Regions from separate parts of the Kosakonia oryzae genome, predicted to be linked through region 2. Evidence: predicted binding sites of a transcription regulator. Region 2 holds the regulator's gene; each other region holds the start of a gene.

Region 1 (7,156 bases), 660 kb from region 2:
TATGAACCTGAGCAATCGATGCAGACGCCAGCGGTTCAATCTCGAAGTCATCAAACCAGGTTTCAACCGGCAGATCGCCCATCGCTTTTTCGATTTGCTGTTTGGCGAGGTGCCCGTCAAACGGCGCGACACGATCCTGTAGCATTGCCAGTTGATCGGCAATCAGCGGCGGGAAAAGATCGCGACGAGTAGAGAGCATTTGGCCGAATTTGATCCACACCGGTCCCAGTTCCTGCAACGCAAGACGCAGCCGTTCTCCAAGTGCTTTATCCTTGTGCCGGTTAGGCATCCAGAACAGCATCCTGCGCCAGATCCGCAGCGGCAGGGTGATACGCATTCTGGGAATGAGCTCATCAAGCCCGTAACTCAAGAAAGTCTGGATGATGAAATAGAGCCGCCGCAGTTCACCTGGCGTCATTTGCCCTCCAGTTTATCCAGGCGCTGAGCTAATGCTTCCGTCGCACGTTCCACGGCCGCCGTCTCTTCTGCAAACCAGGCCACTTCCAGAGCGCCCGGCGCGACGCGCCACTCTTCGGTTAACACTTCAGCGACGTAGCGTTGTTGACGCTGAACGCCATGGCGCAGCAAGCGCGCGCCACCGCGCAGGAATTTACTAATACCCTCGGCAGCAATATCGCCCGTCCAGGGAGCAAGCACCTCAGCGGGATCAAACTCAGCGAGATCGGCAAGCGCCACCAGGTTTTGCACGACCTGGATATCCCCCTGAACTTCCAGCTCGCCGCTACGGATAAGCGCAGTGAGTTGTTGGCGATCGCGCAGTTTCGGCAATACCCGCAACTGGGTGATAACCGAACAGTCGGCCTCTCCTTCCCATTCGCTCAGGACGTCGATCTGCTGCTCGCTAAACACCAGCACAAACGGCGAGGAGAACTCCTGCAAAACAACGCGTAAAACTTTGCCGTACAGACGCTGACGCGCAGAAACCAGCGCGCTCTCGCGGTAGAGAAAGGTATTCAGCGCGCGTTCGATTCCGGCGGCCACCATCGGCTTAAAGGGCATACGCACTCCTGTCAGAATTTGTAGCCACGGTGCAGAGCAACAATACCGGCGGTCAGATTGTAGTAGTCAACGTTTTCAAAACCCGCGTCCTGCATCATCGCTTTCAGGGTTTCTTGATCGGGGTGCATACGGATGGATTCCGCCAGATAGCGGTAGCTGTCGGCATCGCTTGCCACCAGTTGGCCTATGCGCGGCAGAACATGGAAAGAGTACGCGTCGTACACTTTACTCAGCGGCTCAATAATCGGTTTGGAAAACTCCAGCACCAGAAGACGCCCGCCCGGTTTCAACACACGGAACATGGAGCGCAGCGCTTGCTCTTTTTCCGTTACGTTGCGCAAACCGAAAGAGATGGTAATGCAGTCGAAGGTATTATCCGGGAACGGCAGCGCTTCTGCGTTTGCCTGTACATACTCAACGTTACCGATAATGCCGATGTTGCGCAGCTTTTCGCGCCCCATTTTCAGCATTGAGTCGTTGATATCAGCCAGCACAACCTGCCCGGTTTCACCCACCAGACGTGAGAACTTAGCGGTCAAATCGCCAGTTCCGCCGGCCAGATCGAGAACTTTTTGCCCACGGCGTACGCCGCTGCAATCAATGGTAAAACGCTTCCATAAACGGTGAATGCCCATCGACATCAAATCGTTCATAACGTCATATTTTGACGCGACCGAATGGAAAACATGCGCCACCATGTCGGCTTTGTTTTCTTTGGCGACGGTCTGAAAACCAAAGTGTGTTGTCTCTTTTGAATCTTCCGCCATCTTAGTGCCTGCTATTTAAGAATTTGTTTGTGAAGTGTATCAGATTGGACGCAATTGCCCTACGATTCAACCGCCCGATGATGCCTTCGCGCCAGGTTCCTCATGCTGCGTTTCATCGTCTAACTGGTTGTCTTCATTATATTCGTTTACCGCTTCCTGCCCCGATCGCAGGCGAAACTCTTCATCCTGCGCCTGAGCTTCCGCCGTTAATTCTGGATTAATCTCACGCTTAATCTCAACGCCAAGGCCGCGAAATGCCTCCGCCTGCGCCAGCACATTGCCGCGCCCGGCAGTGAGTTTTTTCATCGCCTGGCGGTAGTTATCCTGCGCTTTATCCAGGCTCTGTCCGATGGACGACATGTCATCAACGAACAGGCGCATTTTGTCATACAGCCGACTCGCCCTTTCTGCAATCTGTTGAGCGTTGCGACTTTGATGCTCATAGCGCCAAAGGTTAGCGATGGTGCGCAGCGCTACCAGTAGCGTGGTAGGGCTGACCAGCATAATGTTATTCTTCAGCGCTTCCGTTATCAGTTCGGGCTGCCTGTCGAGGGCGATCAGGAACGCCGGTTCCACCGGAATAAACATCAGGACGTAGTCGAGGCTGCGCAGGCCGGGAAGCTGCTGATAATCTTTGCGCCCCAACAGGCGAATATGATTGCGTACCGAGGCGATATGCTCCTGCAGCGCGCCTTCGCGGGTAAATTCATCGTCGGCGTTGAAGTAGCGCTCGTAGGCCACCAGCGTCATTTTGGCATCAATCACGACATCCTTGCCCTGCGGTAAGCGCACGATCACATCCGGCTGCATACGCGCACGGCTGTCGTTTTCCAGGCTGACCTGGGTTTCATATTCGTACCCTTCGCGCAGACCGGACGCTTCCAGCACGCGGGTCAGCACCACTTCGCCCCAATTGCCCTGCGTTTTATTATCGCCTTTCAATGCGCGCGTCAGGTTGATGGCCTCCTGAGCCATCTGGGCGTTTAGCTGTTGCAGATTGCGGATTTCATGCGCCAACGTATGGCGTTCGCGCGCCTCCTGGCCAAAGCTCTCCTGCACCTGACGGCGAAAACCGTCGAGCTGCTCGCGCAGCGGCGTTAGCAGGCCGTTCAGGCTCTGGCGGTTCTGTTCATCCACCCGCCGGTTGCTCTGCTCAAAAATGCGGTTCGCAAGGTTTTCAAATTGTTCGCTGAGACGCTGCTCGCTGCTGTGCATCTGGCGTAGCTTCTCTTCCGCATGCAACTGGGTGGATTCCAGGCGGGTGGTGACTTCACGAAGATCGGCTTCCAGCGAGCTGTTGATATGCTGCAGGCTGCGCAGTTCGTTATTGAGTAGCTCGCACTCTTCACGCCAGTGCTCGCTCTGAACCAACTGCTGGCGGGTGGCGCTCAGTTCACTAAACACATCGCGTTGCTCGGCAAGTAATTCCGCCTGCTGCTGCGCCCCGCGCCAGCTTGCAGCCAGCCAGCCGACCAGTAATCCCGCCAGCGCCAGCGCTGCCATGACGATGATTGAAGTGTCCACCACGCCTCCTCCAGACCTTATTCTTACAAGCGGGAATTGTGCTGTATAAACGTCCAGTTGGGAAGGGCTTTTCCTGCGAGGCGCTACGCAGAAACGGAAAGGGATTTGTCAGGCCCGGTAAACGTAGCGTTACCGGGCACCGGGAGAGAGGAATTACAGCAGGCGACGTGCGGCTTCCACCACGATTTTCACGGCGTGGCTTTCGGTCTGTTTCATCGTTTCTGCGTTCGGGATCTCCTGCTGGGTACGATTCACAATCACCCCAGCCACCATCCCGGCGCGCAGTCCCTGGCTTGAACACATGGTCAGCAGCGTCGCGGATTCCATTTCATAATTCATCACACCCATTGATTGCCACTCTTCCATTGAGCCTTTAAAGCTTTTCACCACGCGCCCGGAGAATGTGTCATAACGCTCCTGGCCCGGGTAAAAGGTGTCAGACGATGCTGTTACGCCAATGTGTTTAGTTGCGCCAATCGCATCCGCCGCTGCAACCAGCGCCGTAGTGCAGGCAAAGTCGGCCACCGCCGGGTATTCCATCGGTGCAAAATGCAGGCTGGCGCCATCAAGGCGCACGGAGGCGGTGGTAATCAGTACATCGCCAACATTGATATGCGGCTGAATCGCCCCGGTTGTGCCGACACGCAGAAAAGTGCGGATGCCAAGCTGCGCCAGTTCTTCAACGGCGATAGACGTTGACGGACCGCCGATGCCGGTGGAGCACACAATAACCGGCTTGCCATCCAGTTCGGCACGCCAGCTGGTAAATTCGCGGTGAGATGCCAGTTTGACCGGCTCATCCATCAGCGCGGCGATCTTTTCCACACGCTCCGGATCGCCAGGGACAATGGCCAGCGTAGCCCCTTGTAAATCGTTTTTGGTGAGACCGAGATGAAAAACATCAGACCTGGACATAACAGGCTCCTTTGTGGTTGGTTTTATCAGGAGAGGCAAAAAGCCACTTTACAGAAGGCGCCCGCCTATTTTCGTGATTAACGTCACCATGATAGAAAGTGTTTGCATATCATTTCCATAAATTAGTGACCCAAGTCACATTACCATGCTGTATCTTACAACGCAGCAGCAAAGATAGTCGATGAAACGGGGATTTGCGCGCGCGCCAGGCCTTCCCGTCTATAGTTATTGAAGCGCTAATAAAAGGGTATGGAGAATGCCATGACAACCAACAAACAGCCGGGCTTTGCACCTGCAGCTTCGCCTCACGCTTCCACCATCGTGCACACACCGGAGGACGCCCTAATCGCAGGCGAAACCTCCATTCCCACGCAGGGCGACAGTATGCCTGCGTTTCACGCCCGCCCCAAAAATGCCGCTGGCCCGTTGCCGATCGTCATTGTGGTGCAGGAAATTTTCGGCGTACATGAACATATCCGCGATATCTGCCGCCGTCTGGCGCTGGAAGGTTACCTCGCCATTGCGCCTGAGCTCTACTTTCGCCAGGGCGATCCGAATGATTTCGCCGATATCCAGACGCTCCTGAGCGGGCTGGTCAGTAAGGTGCCGGATGCCCAGGTGCTGGCCGACCTCGACCACGTCGCCAGTTGGGCGGCGCGCAATGGCGGCAACGCACATCAATTGTTGATCACCGGTTTTTGCTGGGGAGGACGTATCGCCTGGCTGTATGCGGCGCATAACCCGCAGTTGAAAGCCGCGGTGGCCTGGTACGGTAAGCTGGTGGGAGAGAAATCGCTCAACTCGCCGCGCCACCCGGTAGATGTCGCGACCGATCTGACCGCGCCAGTGCTGGGTTTATACGGCGCGCAGGATACCGGTATTCCTCTCGAAAGCGTGGAAACCATGCGCCAGGCGCTGCGGGCAGCTAATGCTACTGCCGAGATTGTGGTTTACCCGGAAGCGGGCCATGCCTTTAATGCCGATTACCGCCCGAGCTATCACGAAGAGTCAGCAAAAGATGGCTGGCAACGCATGCTGGCATGGTTTGCCCAGTACAATAAAAAATAGTATCCGTGCCGGGGGAAACGCCCCGGCAAATAATAGAGACTTAAGATAAAACGCTAATATGAAAACACCCTTAATTTCTGACCGTATTAACAGCGAATGAAGGGAAACGGATTTATATGAAAGCTTCGTTTTGCATTAAGAAAAAGTTTGATGGGATCAAGAAAATTCTATTATCCTGGCAGAAATAAGCAATTGCACCTCAGAAAATACTCAACGCCAGCGTCAGTTAATAGTATGTATTTTAATGTCTTTTCAAATCTCAGCATAAAAAAACACCAATTCAAAAGATGATTTTGCTTTTTCGTAGTGACCAGATATTGAACTTTGCTGGTTTACCTATTCTTCGCTTCCATGCAATACTTTGGATACACCTTATTACAGGTAAACGCCTTTAATAAGATTATGCTTAGCGCATATCATAGAAGGAATTATTCACATTTTTTGACGGCACTAAATAATTGCACAGACCAGCACCATAAAATGGTACTGGACATAACAAAACCCGGGCAAAGCTCCGTAAAAAAAGATTCCTTCTGCGCAACTATTTAGCGTTTTTACTTATATTTTTATACAGGGTTGTCACGTGAGAAAAAATATTTCAGCATTGTCGCTTTTAGCCGTATCTGTTTGTTTTTTGCCTGACATCGCCTCAGCCGCATCCTCCCATTCTGTAACGTCGACCCAAACGTTTTCAGTCCGGCTTGGTGCCTCTCGTTTGATTTATGATCCTGCGTCCAACGGTACAACCCTGACGGTAACCAATCCGCAGGATTACCCCATTCTGATCCAGTCTCAAGCGCTGGATGAAAACAGGAAAAATAAAGCACCGTTTGTTGTAACGCCCCCGCTGATGCGCCTGGACGGGCAGCAGTCCAGCCGATTACGTATTGTGCGCACCGGCGGTAATTTCCGGGCCGACCGTGAAACGTTACAGTGGTTATGCGTCAAGGGAATTCCCCCCAAAGCGGGAGACGAGTGGGCAAAAGAGGAGGCAGATAAAGTCTCGCTGAACGTTCAACTCACTATCAATAACTGTATCAAACTGCTCATTCGTCCAGGCACGTTAAAAAGCCATCCTGACGATGCAGAAAATCGCCTGCAATGGCAGCAGCACGGCAATAAATTGACCGCAACGAATAACTCGCCGTTTTACATTAATATCAGCGCGCTAAAAATTAATGGCGTTACCGTACAGGACATCAAATACGTTGCGCCTTTCTCTTCGCGCGATTTCACACTGACTTCCGCAACAAAAAGTAAAAGAATTGAATGGAAGATCGTGAACGATTACGGCGGTGAAAGTCAGACCTGGCAAGCCAGCGTAGAATAACAATGCTATTTAATTCGCCACAGCATAGAAGCAAGCGTATTTATTATTCATATGTATATATGCAATTAACTTGCAGGTGCTGATTTATTGGCATCACTCTCGTTCAATAACAACGACGCGCGTTTTTACCCTTTTTTATTGTGCGTTTATCGAAGGGTAGCAGGCATATTTATGGCCACATTACTGTTTATAAAACAATAATATTCGATGTTGTTTGGCTCACATTTATATGACAGTAAAACAATATTATGTTCTGCCATTACTCTTTGTTGGGATAGCTGTTTGCACATGTTCACCCGCAAATGCGGCGGCAGAAAGCTGGTCATTTGATCCCGCGCTATTAGGTGGCGAAGAGGGAAGAAACGTTGATATCTCGGTTTTTAACGAAGGAAGCCAGCTACCTGGAATTTACCCGGTAGACATTTTGCTAAACGGCGTCGTGGTGGATTCCAGGGAGATGGTATTCCATCAGGCGCGAGATAAAAACGGCAAGCGTTTTCTGAAAACCTGCCTGACTGAAGCCCTGCTGACG
Region 2 (7,156 bases):
CCCAGTTTGCTCCACCAGCTTCTGTAGATGTGCACCAACAGCGCCATTGTTCCTGCCCAAAATGGCAGCGCTATCGCATCGCCCACAAAAAGCCAGCAAAAGCCCGCCAGCATCCCGACACCCAGCGCGGTACGATCGAAGAACAACGTGCGGCAGAGCAAAATAAAACAAAACCAGTCCACCACAGCGAAGCTCGTTTCTATCCCGCCCGCTTCACTACCCAGCCTTGTATTAGCCTGCGTGGCGTACGGAGCAAAATAGGCGGAATACATCCCTCCAATGAAAAACATAAATAGCTGGAGAGAGACCCGATTCAAACGCTTGCTATAAATAGCGTCCAGCCGCATTCCTGCTTTATCGAACATCCTCTTTCTCCCGCCTTACTGCTGACGCACCGCGCCGTTGGCAATAGACGCCAGGCGGCTGCGCAGATCGTTTTCCATCGTGACCAACTCTTTTTCCACCTCGGCTCTGCGCTGGCGCGCATCGGTAGCGATCTTCACCGAGTCTTCAATGGTGCTAAGCAACCGCGTCTGCACCTCACGCAGGGTTTCGATATCCACTACCGAACGCTCCACTTCACGCGCCGTTTCCAGCGTTCCGGTTTGCAGCATTTCCGCATTGCGGCGCAGTAAGTCGTTGGTCGTATCGGCAACATCTTTTTGCAGCTTTGCCGCCTGACGCTGAGTCTGTAATGACATTGACAGCGCAATCTGGCTCTTCCAGACAGGAATAGTAGAAAGAATGCTGCTCTGGATCTTTTCCGCCAGGGACTGGCTGTTACTTTGCATCAGGCGGATTTGCGGCGCGGACTGCATTGCAATGGTGCGCGACAGCATCAAATCATGCAGACGACGCTCAAAGCGCTGGATGCTCTCCAGCAGATCCCGAAGGCGCTGCGCGTTCATCGGATCGCTTGTCGCCTGCGCCTGCAAAGCGGGTAGTTCGTTCTGTTTGATCTGCTCCAGCTTTTGCTTGCCGGCAATAATATGCAGCGTAATTTGCTGAAAAACGTCGCGGTTACGATCAAAGAGGATCTCCAGAACGGAAATATTACGCAGCAGATCTACCATCGCTTCATTCAGCTTTTCGGTGATGGTATCGACCTGCTTCGCCAGCGTCTGGTACTCCAGCATGGTGCGCTCGATGCGGTTAAACAGCGATCCCAACAACGGCAGTGAAGCGAGGAAACCCGGTTTTTGCTCGAAGGCGCTGATATCCACCTGCTTGATTTTCATCAGTAGATCGGTCAATTGCGCGCCAATCACGCCAGCGTCTTTCGCCCGGACTTCCTGCATCAGCGATTCGGAAAACTGCGAGATGCTGTTCATGGTTTTGGCGCCAAAGGCCAGCGAGAACACCGGATCGTTAATATTAATTTCTTCAACAATATTCTGGATTTGCGTTTGCTCGGCTGGGGTTAAATTTTCACTGCCGGGTAAGTCGTTAATTGCCTGATTGAGTTGCTGTGGTGCCGCAAGGTCAAGCGAGGTATTTTCCGTCATCCAATGAGTCCTCAATGAGTGAAAAGCGGACAGCAGTAATGGAATAAAATTGCTGATTTATTAAATCGTTATAAGGCTGTCCGTAGAGCGTAATACGGTACAACAGCAGCAAAGTATTAAACAGCTTAAATATTCGCAAGTATAATAAGCGTCAGTTTCTTGAGATGATTTAACACGATGGCAGATATTACACCTGCAAATCTTCTTGAAAATCAGGAAGATTCGCACAACTTTCATCCGATGCCGGGTGCGCGGAATCCGCATCTACAAACGATGCTGCCTCGCATTCTACGCCGCCGCTTACAGTTTGATCCCTGGTGGCAGCGCCTGGAGCTGCCGGACGGCGACTTCGTCGATCTCGCCTGGAGCGAAGAGCCCGGGCAGGCAAAACACAAACCGCGTCTGGTCGTGTTTCACGGGCTGGAAGGTAGCCTGCATAGCCCGTATGCGCATGGTCTGATCCATGCGGCAAAAGAGCGCGGCTGGCTGGGCGTGGTGATGCATTTTCGCGGGTGTAGCGGCATTCCCAACCGCCTGAACCGCATCTACCACTCCGGTGAAACCGAAGATGGCACCTGGTTTTTACGCTGGCTGCCAGAAACCTTCGGCCCGGCACCGACCGCAGCGGTAGGTTATTCGCTGGGCGGCAATATGCTCGGCTGTCTGCTGGCCAAAGCCGATGATTCTCTTCCCGTTGATGCAGCCGTGATCGTCTCTGCGCCATTGATGCTGGAAGCGTGCAGCTATCATATGGAAAAAGGGTTTTCCCGCTTTTATCAGCGTTACCTGCTAAATTTGCTGAAAGCGAACGCCGCACGCAAATTAAGAGCCTATCCTGGCTCGCTGCCGACAACGCTGCCAGCACTGCGGAAAGTGCGGCGTATTCGCGAGTTTGACGATCTGATCACCGCCAAAATTCACGGCTTTGCTGATGCGCTGGATTACTATCGCCGCTGTAGCGCCATGCCGCAGTTGCCGTTGATCCGCAAACCGACGCTGATCATTCACGCCAAAGACGATCCATTTATGGATCATAACGTTATTCCGGACGCCGGGTATTTACCGCCGAATATTGAGTACCAACTGACAGAACACGGCGGTCATGTCGGGTTTGTCGGCGGTACGCTGCGCCGACCAGAAATGTGGCTGGAAAAGCGCATTCCGGATTGGCTTTCCACCTGGCTGAGAACATCATGATTATTCCCTGGCAAGAGATTGACGCCGACACGCTGAACAATCTGATTGAGAGCTTTGTCTTGCGCGAAGGCACCGATTATGGTGAACATGAACGTTCGCTAGAACAAAAGGTCGCTGACGTTAAACGTCAACTGCAACGCGGTGAAGCTGTACTGGTGTGGTCGGAACTGCACGAGACGGTAAATATTATGCCGCGTGGGCAGTTCCACAATTAACCGGGTAGATGGCGGCTGACTATACTGCAAACACAGTTTTATTCAGGGAGTTGCTATGTCCGCCAAACATCCGGTCATCGCCGTTACTGGCTCCAGCGGCGCGGGAACCACCACGACCAGCGTCGCCTTCCGTAAAATCTTCGCCCAGCTCAACATGCATGCCGCAGAAGTGGAAGGTGACAGCTTCCATCGCTTTACCCGTCCGGAAATGGATATGGCGATCCGCAAAGCCCGCGATCTTGGGCGGCATATCAGTTACTTTGGCCCGGATGCCAATGACTTTGGCCTGCTCGAACAGACCTTTAGCGAATATGGCCAGAGCGGAACCGGGCAAACGCGTAAATATCTGCATACCTACGATGAAGCGGTGCCGTGGAATCAGGTTCCGGGCACGTTTACGCCCTGGCAACCGCTGCCGGAACCCACCGACGTGCTGTTTTACGAAGGGCTGCACGGCGGCGTAGTGACACCGCAAAATGACGTGGCGCGGCACGTTGATTTACTGGTTGGCGTGGTGCCGATCGTCAACCTGGAGTGGATCCAGAAACTGATTCGCGACACCAGCGAACGTGGGCACTCCCGTGAAGCGGTGATGGATTCGGTGGTTCGCTCGATGGAAGATTACATCAACTTTATCACCCCGCAGTTTTCCCGCACGCACATCAACTTCCAGCGCGTGCCGACGGTCGATACTTCTAACCCATTTGCCGCAAAAGGCATTCCGTCGCTGGATGAAAGCTTTGTAGTCATTCACTTCCAGAATTTGCAGGGCATTGATTACCCGTGGCTGTTGGCGATGCTGCAGGGTTCGTTTATTTCCCATATGGATACGCTGGTGGTACCGGGCGGCAAGATGGGGCTGGCGATGGAATTGATTATGACGCCGCTGGTGCAACGGCTGATGGAAGGGAAAAAGATTAAGTAGCCCGGCAAGCCTGGCGCCGGGCCAGGGCATCAGGCTTCGATAACCTCGTAGGAGTGAGTGATCTTCACGGCCTTCTCCAGCATCAGCGCTACGGAGCAATATTTTTCCGCCGACAGATCCACCGCGCGGGAAACCGCCGCGTCTTTCAGCGCCTTACCGGTGACGATAAAGTGCAGATTGATGTGCGTAAACAGACGCGGTGCCTCTTCACGGCGCTCGGAAGTCAGCTTCACTTCGCAGTCGGTCACGTCGTGGCGCCCTTTCTGCAGGATGGAAACGACGTCGATTGCACTGCAACCGCCCGCCGCCATCAGCACCATCTCCATCGGGCTTGGCGCTTTATCCCCGGAATTACCGTCCATCAGAATTTGGTGGCCAGATGCGGACTCACCCAGGAAGGTCAACCCTTCAACCCATTTCACACGTGCCTGCATTTTATACACTCCGGAGTAGTAATTTTCTCCACAGATTACGCGTACATAACAAAACTCGCAACGGAAGGCGACCTGCGTCATGCTGAAGCGAGACACCAGGAGACAGGCGTGAAAACCTATGCTAAAACAATCTGGATGCTACAAAGATAAATGGATGTTACGCATGTATGCATGACATCGTAGATTAGAGGCCGCAGATAACGCTGACGGCCCACTTCTCAGGACATGAGAAGCTTTGATTGCAACCCCGCAAGCAGGCTGAAACCTATATCCCCGCTTTCGGAGCCAGCTTATAACAGAGGATAACCGCGCATGGTGCTTGGCAAACCGCAAACAGACCCGACTCTCGAATGGTTCTTGTCTCATTGCCACATTCATAAGTACCCGTCGAAGAGCACGCTGATTCACCAGGGTGAAAAGGCGGAAACGCTGTATTACATCGTTAAAGGCTCAGTGGCAGTGCTAATCAAGGATGAGGAAGGTAAAGAGATGATTCTCTCTTACCTTAATCAGGGTGATTTTATCGGTGAACTGGGCTTGTTCGAAGAAGGTCAGGAGCGCAGTGCCTGGGTACGCGCCAAGACCGCTTGTGAAGTCGCCGAAATTTCCTACAAAAAATTCCGTCAGCTTATCCAGGTGAACCCGGATATTCTGATGCGTCTCTCCGCGCAGATGGCGCGTCGCCTTCAGGTGACCTCGGAGAAAGTCGGCAACCTGGCGTTCCTGGACGTAACGGGCCGTATCGCGCAGACATTGCTTAATCTGGCAAAACAGCCGGACGCAATGACTCACCCGGACGGCATGCAGATTAAAATCACTCGCCAGGAGATTGGCCAAATCGTTGGTTGCTCCCGTGAGACTGTCGGCCGCATCCTGAAAATGCTGGAAGATCAAAACCTGATCTCCGCCCACGGCAAAACCATCGTGGTATACGGAACACGTTAATCCGTAAAACGGCGCATCGTTTACCCGGCGCGCCGTTTTCTCTCCTCATGTGGCGCAGGCTGATTTATCACCCCGAAATCAACTACGCACTGCGACAAACGCTGGTGTTATGTCTGCCTGTGGCGATTGGCCTGCTCGTCGGCCATCTGCAACAGGGTCTGCTTTTCTCACTCGTTCCCGCTTGCTGCAACATTGCCGGTCTCGACACGCCGCATAAGCGCTTCTTTAAGCGCCTGATGATTGGCGGCTGTCTGTTTGCAGGTAGCAGCCTGGCGGTGCAATTGTTGCTGGCGGAAGATCTTCCGCTGCCGCTGATCTTTACCATGCTGACTCTGCTACTGGGCGTCACGGCCGAGATCAGCGCATTGCACGGGCGTTTATTGCCCGCCTCGCTGATTGCCGCCATCTTCACGCTCAGCCTCGCCGGGAATATGCCGGTGTGGGAGCCACTGCTGATCTACACGCTGGGCACGCTATGGTACGGGCTGTTTAACTGGTTCTGGTTCTGGATGTGGCGAGAACAACCACTGCGCGAATCGTTAAGTTTGCTCTACCGGCAACTGGCTGATTATTGCGAAGCCAAATACAGCCTGCTGACGCAGCATGCCGATCCGGAAAAAGCCCTGCCGCCGCTGCTTGCACGCCAGCAAAAAGTGGTGGATATGATTAGCCAGTGCTACCAACAGCTGCATATGCTGGCGGCCAATCAGCATAACGACTACAAACGCCTGCTGCGCGTTTTCCAGGTCGCGCTGGATTTGCAAGAGCATATTTCCGTCAGCCTGCACCAGCCGGAAGAGGTACAAAAGCTGGTTGAACAAACCCACGCCGAGCAGGTGATTCGCTGGAATGCGCAGACCGTCGCCGCCCGTTTACGCGTGCTGGCGGACGACATTCTCTACCATCGCTATCCGACGCGTTTCACAATGGAGAAGCAAATCGGCGCGCTGGAAAAAATCGCCCGCCAGCACCCGGATAATCCGGTAGGCCAGTTTTGCGCCTGGCACTTTAGCCGCATCGCCCGCGTACTGCGTACGCAGCGTCCTCTGTACATCCGCGATCTGATGGCGGAGAAGCAGCGTCGATTGCCATTGCTCCCGGCGCTGAAAAGCTATTTATCCCTGAAATCTGCCGCGCTGCGTAATGCGGCGCGCATCAGCGTAATGCTCAGTATTGCCAGCCTGATGGGCAGCGCCCTGCATCTGCCGAAGCCCTACTGGATCATGATGACGATTATGTTTGTCACGCAAAATGGTTATGGCGCGACACGCGTGCGCATTGTCCACCGGGCGGCAGGAACCCTTGCCGGGCTGGTGATCGCCGGGATCACGCTGCACTTTCATGTTCCGCTCGGTTTTACGCTGACGGCCATGTTATTGATTACGCTGGTCAGCTATCTGATTATCCGCAAAAGTTACGGCTGGGCGATGGTCGGTTTTACCATTACCGCGGTGTACTCATTGCAACTGCTGACCTTAAATGGCGAAGAATTTATTGTCGCGCGGCTAATCGATACCTTAATTGGCTGCCTGATCGCCTTTGGCGGTATGGTCTGGTTGTGGCCGCAATGGCAAAGCGGCTTGCTGCGTCAGAATGCCCACGACGCGCTGGAAACAGATCAGCAGGCGATTCGCCTGATCCTCAGCGATGACCCGCAGCCAACACCGCTCGCCTGGCAGCGTATGCGCGTCAACCAGGCACATAATGCACTTTTTAACTCGCTCAATCAGGCAATGCAGGAACCCGGCTTTAACACCCGCTATCTGGAAGATATGAAGTTGTGGGTCACACACAGCCAATTTATTGTCGAACATATCAATGCGATGACCACGCTGGCGCGCGAGCATACGATGCTGACGCCGGAACTGGCGCAGCGCTATTTGCAGTCCTGTGAAATTGCGCTGCAGCGTTGTCAGCAGCGGCTGGAGTATGACG
Region 3 (7,156 bases), 280 kb from region 2:
CTCCCACAACGTGAACCTGATAGCTATGACGGGCATTCAGGGCGTCGAGCACCACCTGATTCACATCGGCGAATGTCAGTTCAATCCCCGCGTCGGCAAGCAGTTTGCCGATGAAGCCACGTCCGATATTACCTGCGCCAAAATGTAATGCTTTCATAGAATTAACCTTCATAAATGTTTTACCCGAGAGGGCCTGGGTGAAGAACCACATACTGTTCTCCTCACCCTGACCCTCTCCCCGAAGGGAGAGAACAAAAGCCCGGTAAGCATTTTGCCACCGGGCTTCGGGGATTACTTGTTCAGCAACGCCAGCACTTCTTCAACGCTGGAAGTCTGAGCCAGACGTTCAATGACCGTCTCATCATCCAGGGCATTGGTCAGGCTGGTGATCACCTGGATATGCTCGTTGTTACGCGCGGCGATACCGATGACCAGACGGGCAATGTCACCTTCTTCTTCGCCGAAGCGTACACCTTGCGGATACTGGCAGAACACCACGCCGGTTTTCAGTACGCGGTCTTTGGCTTCCACCGTACCATGCGGAACGGCGATCGACTCACCCAGATAGGTCGGGGTCAGTTTTTCACGATCCAGCATCGCTTGCACGTATTCCGGCTCAACATAGCCGCCTTTCACCAGTTGCTCACCGGCAAAACGAATCGCTTCTTCTTTGGTATTCGCGCTGAGACCAAGGAAGATGTTCTCTGCGCCCAGCTTGAACAGATTGCTGTTGGTCTCATCAAAGCTGTCTTTCAGGCTGGTCGTCACCTTTACTTCGTTGTCCGTGTGGCGCTGCGCGGCAACCAGACGTTCAGTCAGGCTGGTGTACAGGCCGCTGTCCAGGAAGTTGGTCAGCGAAATATGCTGCGCCTGCGGTACCTGGCGCATAGCACGCTCGGTCAGATCGCGGTGCGTGATCACCAGGTCGACATCCGGCGGCAGGCTGTTAATTGCGCTGTTGGTCACTGAGATGTTGGTCAGGCCAGCATCCTGGACTTTCTTACGCAGTACGCCTGCGCCCATGGCGCTGGAGCCCATACCGGCATCACAGGCTACGATGATTTTACGTACGTGGCTCAGGTCGTTGGTGACATCGCCAGCCGACAGCGGCGTTGCGCCTTTGGACTCAGCTTTCATGTCCTGTACGCGACGGGTAGCGGCTTCAATATCTTCATCTTCTTCTTTCACTTTGCTGGTTTTCAGCAGGATAGAAGAGATAACGAAGGAGACAACCAGCGCAGCCAGAATCGCCGTGATGTTAGCGAAGTAGGCGCCTTTCGGCGTCATCGCCAGCACTGCCAGGATGGAACCCGGAGAAGCCGGAGAAACCAGACCGCCGTTCAGCACGCTCAGCGTAAACACGCCAGTCATACCGCCGAGGATCACCGCCAGCAGCAGGCGTGGGTTCATCAGCACATACGGGAAGTAAATTTCGTGGATACCACCCAGGAAGTGGATGATTGCCGCGCCGCCCGCAGACTGTTTCGCGCTGCCGCGACCGAAGAACATATACGCCAGCAGTACGCCCATCCCCGGACCCGGGTTTGCTTCGATCAGGAAGAAGATGGACTTGCCGAGTTCATGAGACTGCTGAATACCCAGCGGTGAGAAGATACCGTGGTTGATGGCGTTGTTGAGGAACAGGATTTTCGCCGGTTCAACAAAGATAGACGCCAGCGGCAGCATGTCATGCACAACCATGAAGTTAACGCCCGCAGCCAACGCTTTGGACAGCACTTCAACGGCCGGGCCGATGCCCAGGAACGCCAGAATGGCGAGGATCATACCGATGATGCCAGCGGAGAAGTTATTCACCAGCATTTCGAAACCGGATTTGATCTTGCCGTCTACAGCGGCGTCAAATTTCTTGATGCAGTAGCCGCCCAGCGGGCCGGCAATCATCGCGCCGAGGAACATCGGCATATCCGCACCGACGATAACCCCCATTGTGGTGATAGCACCCACCACGCCGCCGCGATCGCCGCCAACCAGACGACCACCGGTGAAACCGATGAGCAGCGGCAGCAAATACGTAATCATAGGGCCGACGAGTTTCGCCAGCGTCTCGTTTGGTAACCACCCTGTAGGAATAAACAATGCGGTAATGATACCCCACGCGATAAACGCGCCGATGTTGGGCATCACCATATTGCTGAGAAAGCGACCAAAGCTTTGCACCTTGATCTTGATATCGGATGACATAAAACACCCCTTCTTATGTTTACTATCGCACAGGCCGGAAGCCCGAGGTTTTGTTGTTAACGTGGCGGCAGAGGTAGCCGGACCTGGGTTATCTGTGAGGCGAAATCTCGCACCGAATTGCGTAACTGTCCAGACGATGGCCTTTAACGTGATATTGATCACACTAATGAGGGGGATACCCCGCCAATTAGCGTGATTCTGATCACAAAAAATTAGTGTAAAAAAAGAACAAAGGATAAAAACTGAACGCTGAAGGGGATTAAATGTGATCGAATTCACAAAAGGTTGGCGCGACTTTGTTATTTATTTGTGATCCAAATCACAAGATATTTGTGCCAGGAGTTTTCCGAGTGTGATCGCCAGCAAACTGTATTTTTTACACTCAGGACAACCTGTAACTTCCTTTCACGTAGTCTGACGAGGCTTAATCTAGTATCGGAAGTTTTCATATTGATGAAACAATTTACGACGACTAGTACATAATTAACTTTTTGTTGGCAAAAAAGGACCCAAAAATGAAACTTATCGGCAGCTACACCAGCCCTTTTGTCCGCAAAATCTCCGTGATGCTGCTGGAAAAGGGGATCACCTTTGAATTTATCAACGAGCAGCCCTACAACGCGATCAACGGCGTGGCGCAATACAACCCGCTCGGTAAGGTTCCCGCGCTGATTACGGATGAGGGTGAAGTCTGGTTCGACTCGCCGATCATCGCGCAATACATTGAGTTACTGGCTATCGCACCGGCGTTATTGCCGACGGAGCCTGTGGCTGCGCTGAAAATCCGCCAGCTGGAAGCGCTGGCCGACGGCATTATGGATGCTGCGCTGGTCTCGGTGCGTGAACTGGCGCGCCCGGTTGAGCAGCAATCGGAAAGCGAGCTGCTGCGCCAACGGGAGAAAGTTTCGCAGGGTCTGGATACGCTGGAACGCTACCTGCAAGAGGGAACGCTCAGCGTGGATACGCTGAATCTGGCGACCATTGCTATCGCCTGCGCGATTGGCTACCTCAACTTCCGCCACGTCTCGCCGGGCTGGTGCGTGAATCGCCCGCTGCTGGTGAAGCTGGTCGAGAACCTTTTCCAGCGCGAGAGTTTCGCCCGTACGGAGCCGCCAAGGGCCTGATAAGCATGGTGTCGGCCTGAGCAAAGTCGCTGTACAATCCCCTCACGTCAATCCCCCTGACGGGAGGGGGCAACTCATAGCCAGGCCTTTTCATGACAACTCTTTACAGCCAGATCCCATCGACCGATCGCCTGTTACGTGACGAGGCGTTCGCCACTTTATTAACCCTTTTCGGCCACAGCCGCGTAACGCAGATGCTGCACCAGCTACAGGATGAAGCGCGTGAGCAAATCCGTCAGCAGCAGACATTACCCGACTGGTGCGATGCCTGGGCCAGTGAAACGCAAAAGCGGCTGGAACAGAGCAGCGCCAGCGCACTACGCCCGGTGTTTAATCTGAGCGGCACCGTACTGCATACCAACTTAGGCCGCGCGGTGCAGCCGCAGGCAGCGGTCGATGCCGTTGCGGCGGTCATGGGTTCTGCAGTGACGCTGGAATACGATCTCGACGGCGCCGGACGTGGTCACCGCGATCGCGCACTGGCGGATTTACTCTGCCAGCTAACCGGCGCGGAAGATGCCTGCATCGTCAATAACAACGCTGCCGCCGTGTTGCTGATGCTGGCAGCCACGGCGGCAGGGCGTGAAGTGGTGGTGTCGCGCGGTGAGCTGGTGGAGATTGGCGGTGCGTTCCGCATTCCTGATGTGATGCGCCAGGCGGGCTGCGTGCTGCATGAAGTGGGAACCACTAACCGCACGCATGCTAAAGATTACCGTCAGGCGATCAACGACAACACGGCGCTGCTGATGAAAGTGCATACCAGCAATTATCATATTGATGGTTTTACCGCCGCGGTGGACGAAGAGGAGCTGGTGACGCTTGCCGAAGCGGCCGGTCTGCCGGTGATTGTCGATCTGGGTAGCGGCTCGCTGGTGGATTTAAGCCGCTACGGCCTGCCAAAAGAGCCGATGCCGCAGGCGCTGATCGCTGCAGGCGTCAGCCTGGTGAGCTTCTCCGGTGATAAGCTGCTTGGTGGCCCGCAGGCGGGCATTATCGTTGGTAAAAAAGCGCTGATTGCGCAGTTGCAGCAGCACCCGCTGAAACGGGCGCTGCGGGCCGACAAAATGACGCTGGCGGCGCTGGAAGCTACGCTGCGTCTCTATCTGCACCCGGAAAAGTTACCGCAGAGCCTGCCGACGCTGCGTTATCTGACGCGTCCGGAGCCGGAGATCCGCGAGCAGGCGTTGCGGCTGTGCGCGGCGCTGAATGCGCGCTATAGCGAGTTCGACCTGCGTGTCGAAGCCTGTTTGTCACAGATTGGTAGCGGCTCTTTGCCGGTCGATCGCCTGCCCGGCGCGGCCGTAACCTTTACGCCGCGCGACGGCAGTGGGCGGCGGCTGGAAGCGCTGGCAGCGCAGTGGCGGGCGTTGCCGCAGCCGGTGATTGGCCGTATTTACGATGGTCGCCTGTGGCTGGACTGCCGCTGTCTTGATGATGAATCCCGCTTGCTGGAGATGTTGCTGAAATGATTATTGCCACTGCCGGGCATGTTGACCACGGCAAAACGACCCTGATTGAGGCGCTAACCGGCGTGAATGCCGATCGTTTGCCGGAAGAGAAAAAACGCGGTATGACCATCGATCTGGGCTACGCCTACTGGCCGCAGCCGGACGGGCGCGTACCGGGGTTTATTGATGTGCCGGGGCACGAAAAATTCCTCTCGAATATGCTGGCGGGCGTCGGCGGTATCGACCATGCGCTGCTGGTAGTCGCCTGTGATGATGGTGTGATGGCGCAAACCCGCGAGCATCTGGCCATTTTGCAGCTCACCGGTAATCCAGCGCTGACCGTGGCGCTAACGAAGGCCGATCGCGTGGATGACGCGCGCATTGAGCAGGTGCGCGCAGAAGTACAGGAGACGCTGAAAACCTTTGGTTATCCGCAGGCGACCCTGTTTGTCACCGCCGCAACAGAGATGCGTGGCATCGCTGAATTACGTGCGCATCTGTTGCAGTTGCCGGAGCGCACGCACCCGGAAAATCAACGTTTTCGCCTGGCGCTGGATCGCGCGTTTACCGTCAAAGGCGCCGGCCTGGTGGTGACCGGTACGGCGCTCTCTGGCGATGTGCGCGTGGGTGATACGTTGTGGCTGACCGGGGTAAATACACCGATGCGCGTACGCGGCCTGCATGCGCAGAACCAGCCGGTTGATCATGCTCATGCCGGGCAGCGCATTGCGCTCAATATTGCCGGGGACGCGGAAAAAGAGGCGCTCAGCCGCGGTGACTGGTTGCTGTCCCAGCAACCCCCGGAGCCAACGGAGCGGGTGATTGTCGCGCTGCAAACGCACACGTCGCTGAGCCAGTGGCAGCCGGTGCATATCCATCATGCCGCCAGCCATGTTACCGGCCGCGTTTCGCTGCTGGAAAATGGTCTCGCCGAGCTGGTGCTGGATACGCCGCTGTGGCTGGCCGATAACGATCGGCTGGTGCTGCGCGATATCTCTGCACGCAGTACGCTGGCCGGCGCGCGCGTGGTCACGCTCAACTCACCGCGCCGCGGCAAACGTAAACCCGAGTATCTGCAATGGATCGCGGAGCTGGCGCAGGCGGGCGATGATGCGCAGGCGCTGCTGGCGCATTTATCGCGCGGTGCCGTTGATCTGACGGCATTTGGCTGGGCGCGGCAGCTCAGCGCGCGCGGGCTGGAAGCGCTGCTGGATAGCCCCGGTTTTATTCGTGCCGGTAATAACTTGTTGAATGCGCCAGTGGCCGCGCGCTGGCAGCGTAAGCTGCTGGAGACGCTGGCGATCTACCATGAGCAGCACCGCGAAGAGCCTGGCCCTGGGCGCGAGCGTCTGCGGCGCATGGCGTTGCCGATGGAAGATGAAGCGCTGGTGCTCACGCTTATCGAACGGATGCGCGAGGCGGGCGACATTCACAGCCATCATGGCTGGCTGCATCTGCCGGATCACAAAACCGGCTTCAGTGATGAACAGGCGCATCTGTGGCAAAAAGTGGCGCCGCTGTTTGGTGACGAACCGTGGTGGGTGCGCGATCTGGCACGCGAAACCGCAAGCGACGAACAGGTGATGCGCGGCGTGTTGCGACAGGCGGCTCAGCAGGGGCTCATTACGGCGATCGTGAAAGATCGTTATTACCGTAACGATCGGATTGTTACTTTCGCCAGCATGATCCGCGATCTGGATCAGGCGCGCGGTTCCACCAGCGCCGCCGATTTTCGCGATACGCTGAACGTGGGACGCAAACTGGCGATTCAGATTCTGGAATATTTTGACCGCATTGGTTTTACCCGCCGACGCGGTAATGACCATATCCTGCGCGACAAGGCCCTTTTCCTGAAGGAATAAGCTCCAGGCAGAGCGCCAGAAATGTTCATGCAAATGACAAATCTGGCGCCTTTCCCCTCTGCGATCAAAGCGCGGCAGCGACGCTTTCGGCACTCTTGGCTTTTTTAACGCCTGCTGGAGTGGAGAATGAACCGTTTTATTATCGCCGATTCGGCAAAATGCATTGGCTGTCGCACCTGCGAAGTGGCCTGCGTGGTGTCGCACCAGGATAATCAGGACTGCTCAACCCTCTCGGCCGCCACCTTTTCTGCCCGCATTCGGGTGGTTAAAACCGGTACATTTTCCACGGCAGTGACCTGCCATCACTGTGAAGATGCGCCCTGTGCGAATGTCTGCCCGGTTGGCGCGATTCATCGCGCCGACGGTGCGGTATTAGTGGAACAATCCCGCTGCATTGGCTGTAAAAGCTGCGAGATCGCCTGCCCGTTTGGCGCGATGCAGGTGACGCGGGTTGACGCGCGGGTACAGGCGCTGAAGTGCGATTTGTGCCAGCATCGCGAAACCGGACCCGCCTGCGTGG

The links. The regulator CRP, encoded in region 2, controls carbon source genes, mostly activating them, when cyclic AMP is high. The targets are predictions, from matches to a motif close to ATGTGANNNNNNTCACAT.
Positions count from the first base shown of each region.
Region 1: a site for CRP is predicted at 4,350-4,367, ahead of udp (uridine phosphorylase). Genes of this name have one in related genera too.
Region 3: a site for CRP is predicted at 2,510-2,527, ahead of AWR26_RS00675 (glutathione S-transferase). Genes of this name have one in related genera too.

Region 1 is NZ_CP014007.2:5,174,318-5,181,473, forward strand. Features, by position in the region: gene ubiB (ubiquinone biosynthesis regulatory protein kinase UbiB) at 1-418, opposite strand, end outside; gene ubiJ (ubiquinone biosynthesis protein UbiJ) at 415-1,020, opposite strand; gene ubiE (bifunctional demethylmenaquinone methyltransferase/2-methoxy-6-polyprenyl-1,4-benzoquinol methylase UbiE) at 1,032-1,787, opposite strand; gene rmuC (DNA recombination protein RmuC) at 1,854-3,311, opposite strand; gene udp (uridine phosphorylase) at 3,465-4,226, opposite strand; gene AWR26_RS24525 (dienelactone hydrolase family protein) at 4,488-5,294, shown strand; gene AWR26_RS24530 (fimbria/pilus periplasmic chaperone) at 5,878-6,624, shown strand; partial or broken gene AWR26_RS24535 (fimbria/pilus outer membrane usher protein) at 6,854-7,156, shown strand, end outside.
Region 2 is NZ_CP014007.2:418,204-425,359, reverse strand. Features, by position in the region: gene AWR26_RS01925 (5-bromo-4-chloroindolyl phosphate hydrolysis family protein) at 1-365, opposite strand, end outside; gene AWR26_RS01920 (toxic anion resistance protein) at 381-1,505, opposite strand; gene AWR26_RS01915 (hydrolase) at 1,683-2,702, shown strand; gene AWR26_RS01910 (YheU family protein) at 2,699-2,917, shown strand; gene AWR26_RS01905 (phosphoribulokinase) at 2,973-3,842, shown strand; gene AWR26_RS01900 (OsmC family protein) at 3,872-4,276, opposite strand; gene crp (cAMP-activated global transcriptional regulator CRP) at 4,589-5,221, shown strand; gene AWR26_RS01890 (YccS/YhfK family putative transporter) at 5,269-7,156, shown strand, end outside.
Region 3 is NZ_CP014007.2:135,659-142,814, forward strand. Features, by position in the region: gene mtlD (mannitol-1-phosphate 5-dehydrogenase) at 1-157, opposite strand, end outside; gene AWR26_RS00670 (PTS mannitol transporter subunit IICBA) at 292-2,202, opposite strand; gene AWR26_RS00675 (glutathione S-transferase) at 2,718-3,326, shown strand; gene selA (L-seryl-tRNA(Sec) selenium transferase) at 3,419-4,795, shown strand; gene selB (selenocysteine-specific translation elongation factor) at 4,792-6,636, shown strand; gene AWR26_RS00690 (4Fe-4S dicluster domain-containing protein) at 6,763-7,156, shown strand, end outside.